2 regions of the Cellulomonas sp. P1_G12_2 genome follow, and region 2 is predicted to be linked to the other one. Evidence: riboswitches for the same ligand, from Rfam matches in the RefSeq annotation. Region 2 holds a riboswitch; the other holds the start of a gene.
The links. A riboswitch is a leader RNA that binds a small molecule or an ion and turns the genes downstream of it on or off. The one in region 2 is predicted to bind thiamine pyrophosphate.

Region 1 (3,392 bases), on a different contig from region 2:
GTGTCGAGCTGCTGGTGCCCGAGGTGTCGTACGCCCAGCCGCTGCCGGGTGGCCGTGCGGGGATCGCGTTCCGGGACCTGGAGCGCACGGTCGAGGCGCTCGGGGTCGACGGCCCGACGTGGCGGTCGCTCGTCGGCGGCGCCGCGGACCCGGCGGTGCGCGTGGCGCTCGGGGACAAGCGGTCGGTCCCGATGGTCGACCCGCGGGCCGCGCTGCGCTTCGGGCTCGGCGTGCTCGAGCAGGGCACGCGGGCGTGGGACCGGCGGTTCGTCGACGACGTCGCCCCGGCGCTGCTCACGGGCGTCGCGGCCCACGCGATCTGCCCGCTGCCGTCGTTCGCGGCCGCCGGCACGGCGCTCCTGCTGGCCACGTTGGCGCACGCCGCGGGCGGCTGGCCCCTCCCGCGCGGGGGCTCCGGCGCGCTCGTCGCGGCGCTGCGCCAGGACCTCGAGGCCCACGACGGCACGATCCGCACCGACCACCGGGTGCGCCGGTTCGCCGACCTCCCACCCGCGCACTGCTACGTCTTCGACACCACCCCGCGGACGCTGGTCGACGTGCTGGGCGACCGGCTCCCCACCCGGGCCAGGACCGCGCTGGAGGCGTTCCGGTACGGCAACGCGGCCGCGAAGGTGGACTTCGTCCTCGACGGGCCGGTGCCGTGGACGGTGCCGGAGGTCGGGCTGGCGGGGACCGTGCACGTGGGGGGCACGCGGGCGGAGATGGCGCAGGCGGAGGGCGCGGTCGTCCACGGCGAGCACGCCGACCTGCCGATGACGCTGGTCAGCGACCCGACCGTGGTGGACGGGACCCGGCTGGTCGACGGTCGGCGCCCGCTGTGGACCTACGCGCACGTGCCCGCGGGGTCGGACGTGGACGTGACCGAGGCGGTGACCCGGCACATCGAGCGGTACGCGCCCGGGTTCCGCGACGTCGTCGTCACGTCCCGGTGCACCCCGGCGTCGCGGATGAGCGAGCACAACCAGAACTACGTGGACGGCGACATCTCCGCGGGCGCCGCGAGCATCCGCCAGCTGTTCGCGCGGCCGACCCGGCGGTGGGACCCGTACTCCTCCGGCCGCGACGGCGTGTACCTGTGCTCGGCGTCGACCCCGCCCGGGCCGGGCGTGCACGGCCTCGGCGGCTGGTACGCGGCGAAGCGGGTGCTGCGGGAGTTCGGGATCACCCGGCTACCGAGCGTGGCACCGGAGCTCAGTCGAGCGGGTTCAGGTCCGGCTTCGAGTCCACGCGCGCGGTGAACCGGGCGGTCCCGCGGGTGGCCAGCACGCGGGCCATCGCGACGAGCGCGCCGGTGAGCGCGGCGGCCGCGACGACCTCGGAGAGCCCGGCGTCGCCCTGGTCGTCGGCCTTCGGCGGCTTGTGACCGGTCTTGGCCTTCCACGCCTGCGCGAGCACCTGCTGGACCACGAACGCGGCGGCCAGGGCCGCGCCGGTGCCGATGAGCTTGGCGACGAGGGACTGGGTCTGCTTGTCGTCCACGAGTGAGCCTCCGAGGTGGGTGACGGTCTGGTCACGACCGTAGTCGGGCGCGAGCGTTCGCGCTGCTCCAGACGGCGTAGGATCTCGGGCGAACGACAGGGGAGCGTCGGACCCAACGGTCTGGACGCTGAGAGTGCGGAGAACCGCAGACCCTCGAACCTGATCCGGTTGATACCGGCGTAGGGAGTCGGGCTTCTCAGTCCTCGTGATCGGCCACCCGGCTGATCGCGGCGACCCCCTCCTTTTGCTATCGAGGAGGAGCATCACCCATGGCGAGGATCCACTCGCTCCTTGTTCTCGCCGCTGTCGCGGCTCTGGCCGGCTGCTCGGCCATCGGGTCCGACGAGCCGAGCCCCAGCGCGTCCGGCGGGACCGTCACCCTCGTCACGCACGACTCGTTCGCGCTCTCGGACGGCATCCTCGCCGACTTCGAGGAGCAGACCGGGCTGACCGTCGACGTGGTCCAGCCGGGCGACGGCGGCACGCTGGTCAACCAGCTCGTGCTCACCAAGGACGCACCGCTGGGCGACATCGTGTTCGGCATCGACAACACGTTCGCGTCCCGAGCCGTCGACGAGGGCGTCGTCGCGCCCACGACCACCGACGCCGAGGGCGTGTTCGAGGACGCGCTGGTCCCGATCGACTACGGCGACGTGTGCATCAACGTGGACCACTCCTGGTTCGCCGCGAAGGGACTGGCCGAGCCGGTGACCCTCGAGGACCTGGCCAAGCCGGAGTACAAGGACCTGCTCGTGGTCCCCAACGCGGTGACGTCGTCGCCCGGGCTCGCGTTCCTGCTGGCCACCGTCGGGGCGTTCGGTGCGGACGGCTGGCAGGAATACTGGTCGGCGCTCCGGGACAACGGGGTCAAGGTGGCCGACGGCTGGTCCGACGCCTACTACACGGACTTCTCCGGCGGGGGCGCCGACGGCCCGCGGCCGATCGTCCTGTCCTACGCGTCGTCGCCGCCGTACACCGTGCCCGAGGGTGGGACGGCGCCGACCACCGGTGCGCTGCTGGACACCTGCTTCCGGCAGACCGAGTACGCGGGCGTGCTGGCCGGCGCGGCCAACCCGACGGGTGCGCAGCAGCTGCTCGACTTCCTGCGCACCGACGAGGTCCAGAACGACATCCCGCTGTCCATGTACATGTACCCCGCGAGCCCGACCGCGACGCTCCCCGAGGAGTGGGCGGCATTCGCACCGCTGGCCACCGACCCGTTCGACGTCGACCCGGCCGAGATCACCGAGAACCGTGAGGCGTGGCTGACCGAGTGGTCGGACACGGTGATCGGCTGACCGCGATGACCCTGACGCTCGACCGTCCCGACGCCCCCTCCGCGGTGGGGTCGGGACGGTCGCGCGTCGTCGCGTTCTGGGCGCTGGCGGTCGCGGTGCCGCTCGTGTTCCTCGGGCTGTTCTTCGCGTGGCCCGTGGTCGAGATGATCGCAAAGGGGTTCGTCGTCGACGGGCGCCTGGACCTCAGCGGGTTCGCGGACGTGTTCTCTCGCCCGCGGACCTGGCGGATCATCGGGCTGACGGTCGCGCAGGCGTCCTTGGGGACCCTGCTGTCGGTCGCGCTCGGCGTGCCCGGCGCGTACGTGCTCTACCGGCACACGTTCCGCGGTCGTGCCCTGGTGCGGGCGTTCGTGACCGTGCCGTTCGTCCTGCCGACCGTCGTGGTCGGTGTCGCGTTCCGGTCGCTGCTGGTCAGCGGCGGGCCGCTCGGCTTCCTGCACCTGGACGGCACGTTCGTCGCCATCGTCGCCGCCCTCGTGTTCTTCAACTACGCGGTCGTCGTGCGCGCGGTCGGCGGGCTCTGGGAGCGGCTGGACCCCCGGGCCGAGCAGGCGGCGCGCGCGCTGGGCGCCTCGCCGTGGCGGGCGTTCCGGA
Region 2 (3,392 bases):
CCTCGTGCGTGGGGCCGTCGGAGTGCACCCGGCCGTCCGGGCCGAGGACGAGCACCCGGGCGGGCAGCTGTCCGAGCTCGTCGAGCCGGTGCTCCACCATGACCGTCGCCCGGCCGGCACCGGCCGCTGCTCGCACGGCCGCGGCGACCGCGCGCGCGGCCGCCGGGTCCAGCAGGGCTGTCGGCTCGTCGAGCAGCAGCACCCGCGGGTCCGCCACGAGCGCGGCCGCGAGCGCGATCCGTTGCCCCTCGCCCCCGGACAGCTCGGCCGTGCGCCGGTCCGCCAGGTGCGCGGCGCCCACGGACGCGAGCGTGCGGCGGACGGCAGGACCGATCAGCGCCGGGTCGACCCCGCGGTTCTCCAGCGCGAACGCGACCTCGTCGAGCACCGTGGGCAGGCACAGCTGGTCGGTCGGGTCCTGGGTGAGGGTGCCCACCCGGGTGGCGAGGTCCGCGGTCGGGGTCGTCGTCGCGTCGAACCCGGCGACCACGACGCGGCCCGTGACGCAGGCATCGACCACCTGCGGCACGATGCCGGCCAGCACGCGCAGCAGCGTGCTCTTGCCGGCGCCGGACCCGGCGAGCACGAGCACCTGCTCGCCCGGCTGCACGTCGAGGTCCACGCCGCGCAGCACGGGCGCGGCCGACCCGGGGAACGAGACGCCCAGACCGCGGACCTCGATCACGCGACGGGCACCGGGCTCGGCGTCGCCTCGCGGCGGGCTCGGCCCAGCGGGGTGTTGTCGAGGACCCCCGTGCGGGCGAGGGCGTCGCCGATCAGCTTCGCCGCGACACCGCACAGCAGGATCCCGCTGGCCACCTGCAGGCCCAGCCGCCACGCGAACCAGTCCTGCGTGAGCCAGCCGAACCGGACGATGCCCAGGGCGGTGCTGGCCAGACCGGCGAGCGCTCCCGAGGCCACGAAGACGCCCCAGTCGTAGCGCCGGTACCGCGTCAGGGTGAACGCCAGCTCGGCACCGGCTCCCTGCACCAGACCGACCACCAGGAGCATCGGGCCCACCGGGGAGGCGAGGAACACGACCTCGACCAGCGCGGCCGCCAGCTCCACGACGATGCCGACGCCCGGCCGTCGCACGATGTAGAGCGCGAGGGGCGCCGCCGCCATCCAGCCGCCGATGAGCACGTGCTGGGCGAGGTCACCGAACGGGCCCATCGCGATCTGGAGCGCGATCCACGCCTGCACCAGCGCCCAGTAGACGAACCCGGACACCACCGCGAGGACGGCCAGGAGGACCAGCTCGGACAGGGAGATCCGACGGCGGTTCACCGGGCACCGCCCGACGGCGAGTGCATCGACACGGTGACGTGCGTGACCACGTGCCGGACGTGGCGCGCCGCCTCCAGCCAGCCCGCCGCGACCGCGGTGAGCACGTCGGACAGGTCGCCGTCGAGACGCGTGACGAAATGCTCCGGCGACGTCGTGGCCGCCGATCCGGCCGTGCCGATGGCAGTCATGATGTGCGCCAGGTGGTCGCCGCCGGTGTCGTCCAGCGGGTACAGGGCCCAGTGCGCGCTCGCGGTCAGTCCCGTCGGGGCGAGCACCGGGACGGGGACGCGGTCCAGCAGGGRGTCGTCGGGCAGCTCGCACGCCACCTCGCCCGGGCAGCCGCGCGAGAGCAGGAGATGGGCGACGACGTGCCACCGCGTCTCTCCCGCCGCGGCCAGGACCTCGTGCACGTAGCGGATGACGTCGCCCTCGCTGCCACGCACGAAGGTCGACACGTCGTCGGTGCGGACCGTCACGCGGGAGGCGTCGGCGGCGGCGAGCGCGCTGAGGATCACCTCCACGTAGTCGTCGCAGTGCGGGTGCAGCGAGAAGCGAGCACCGACTCCGAGCTCGGTGGCTCGTCGGTCGGCGAGGGGGCTGGTCAGGGTGCTCATCGGGTCCTCCGGTGTCGCGGCGGACCCCCGGGCAGCCGCACGAGGTCGCCGGCGACGCGTCGCGACGGGTCCACCAGGAGGGCGCGCCGCAGCGCGACCGGCCCGGAGGACGCCGACCGCCGGCGCGCGGCCGACGACAGTGCCCTGCTCCCTACGCTGGCATGAACCAGATCAGGTTCCACGGGTCTGCGGGTAGGACGTGGTGTCCGGCCGCACTCTCAGCGCTCCTGCGCTCCCCGGGGGCTTGTCGACGCCGAACCTAGCCCTCCGGCGGTGGGAGCGGAAACCCCCGGTCCGACTGCTGGGCACTCCTATGCTGTCCGTCGACCGTCGACCAGGAGGTAGAGCCGTGCCGCTAGGCCGACGACGCGCTGCGCTGCTGGTCGCCCTGCTGGCGCTGACGGGCTGCACGGATGACGGCACCCGCGTCGAGCCCACCCCGACGGCGTCGAGCACCCCGAGTCCGACGCCGACCCCGACGGCGGTCACCGCTGAGACCGGCGCGCCGGCGGAGGCCGCCACGGTGCTCCCCGCGGCGACCGCCCAGGACGCGGCCCTCGAGGCGTCGCGTGCCGTGTTCGTGACCGCGCCCGTGGTGGTCGTCGCTCCCGCCGAGGACGTCGCGGCGCAGCTCACCGCCGCGTCGGCAGGGGTCGCGCTGGGCGCTCCGGTCCTGCTGACCGCCGCTGCGGTGGACCCCGCGCCACTGCTCGCGGAGATCGAGCGGCTCGATGCCGAGGCGGTGCTCGCGGTCGGCGCGGTGACGCTCGCGCCGCCGCGGTCGGTGGCCGTCGTCCCTGTCCCGAGCGGTGCGGACGCGGCCACGCTGCGCGCGGCGACCGGGGCCAGGTTCGGGGCGCCGGTCCCGGTCGCGCCCGGGCAGGAGGCCGCGGCCGTGCGAGCGCTCGCGGCTCCTCGGCCGGCCGTGCTGGTGGTGCAGGGAGCACCTCCGGCACCGACCCCGTCGCCGACCCCGACCCCGTCGACGACCCGGACCCCGTCGACGGCGTCGGCGTCGCCGACCCCCTCTCCGACGTCCGCCCCGTCGCTGCCGACGACCCGCCCGCCCACCGCGGTCGCCGCCACGGTCGCGCTCACCGGGGTCGGCGTGGACCCGGTCGCGGCGTTCGCGACCCTCCGCGCCGTCGGGATCCCGGTGCTCGACACCCCCGGCGGGGACCCGCGCGCCACGACCCCGGGCGTGCAGGCGATCGCCGCCGCCGCGCCGGACCACGCGATCGCGGTCGGCGCCGCGTTCGGCCCGGCCGACCTGCTGGCAAAGCGGGTGGCCGCCGCACGGACGGGCGCGCTGCTGGGCGGCGGGGGGCAGCTCGTGTTCCCGCAGGTCCCGGGCGTGCCGGGCAAGAAGTACGTCGCCCTGTACGGCACGCCCGGATCCGCGGCGCTCGGCGTGCTGGGGGAGCAGGACGTGCCCGCGACGCTCGCCCGCGCCGACGGCACCGCGGCGCCCTACCGCACGCTCACCACCGA

Region 1: it holds a riboswitch for thiamine pyrophosphate, as region 2 does, so the genes downstream of both, AC1DXT_RS17445 (thiamine ABC transporter substrate-binding protein) here and AC1DXT_RS16505 (YkoF family thiamine/hydroxymethylpyrimidine-binding protein) in region 2, are expected to answer to the same signal.

Annotation. Positions count from the first base shown of each region.
Region 1 covers NZ_JBFUBX010000006.1:108,586-111,977, reverse strand. Annotated here, with positions in the region: gene AC1DXT_RS17455 (phytoene desaturase family protein) at 1-1,259, shown strand, start outside; gene AC1DXT_RS17450 (DUF4235 domain-containing protein) at 1,213-1,500, opposite strand; TPP riboswitch at 1,588-1,703, shown strand; gene AC1DXT_RS17445 (thiamine ABC transporter substrate-binding protein) at 1,770-2,798, shown strand; gene AC1DXT_RS17440 (ABC transporter permease) at 2,804-3,392, shown strand, end outside.
Region 2 covers NZ_JBFUBX010000005.1:119,748-123,139, forward strand. Annotated here, with positions in the region: gene AC1DXT_RS16495 (ABC transporter ATP-binding protein) at 1-685, opposite strand, end outside; gene AC1DXT_RS16500 (ECF transporter S component) at 682-1,287, opposite strand; gene AC1DXT_RS16505 (YkoF family thiamine/hydroxymethylpyrimidine-binding protein) at 1,284-1,901, opposite strand; TPP riboswitch at 2,033-2,150, opposite strand; gene AC1DXT_RS16510 (hypothetical protein) at 2,251-3,392, shown strand, end outside.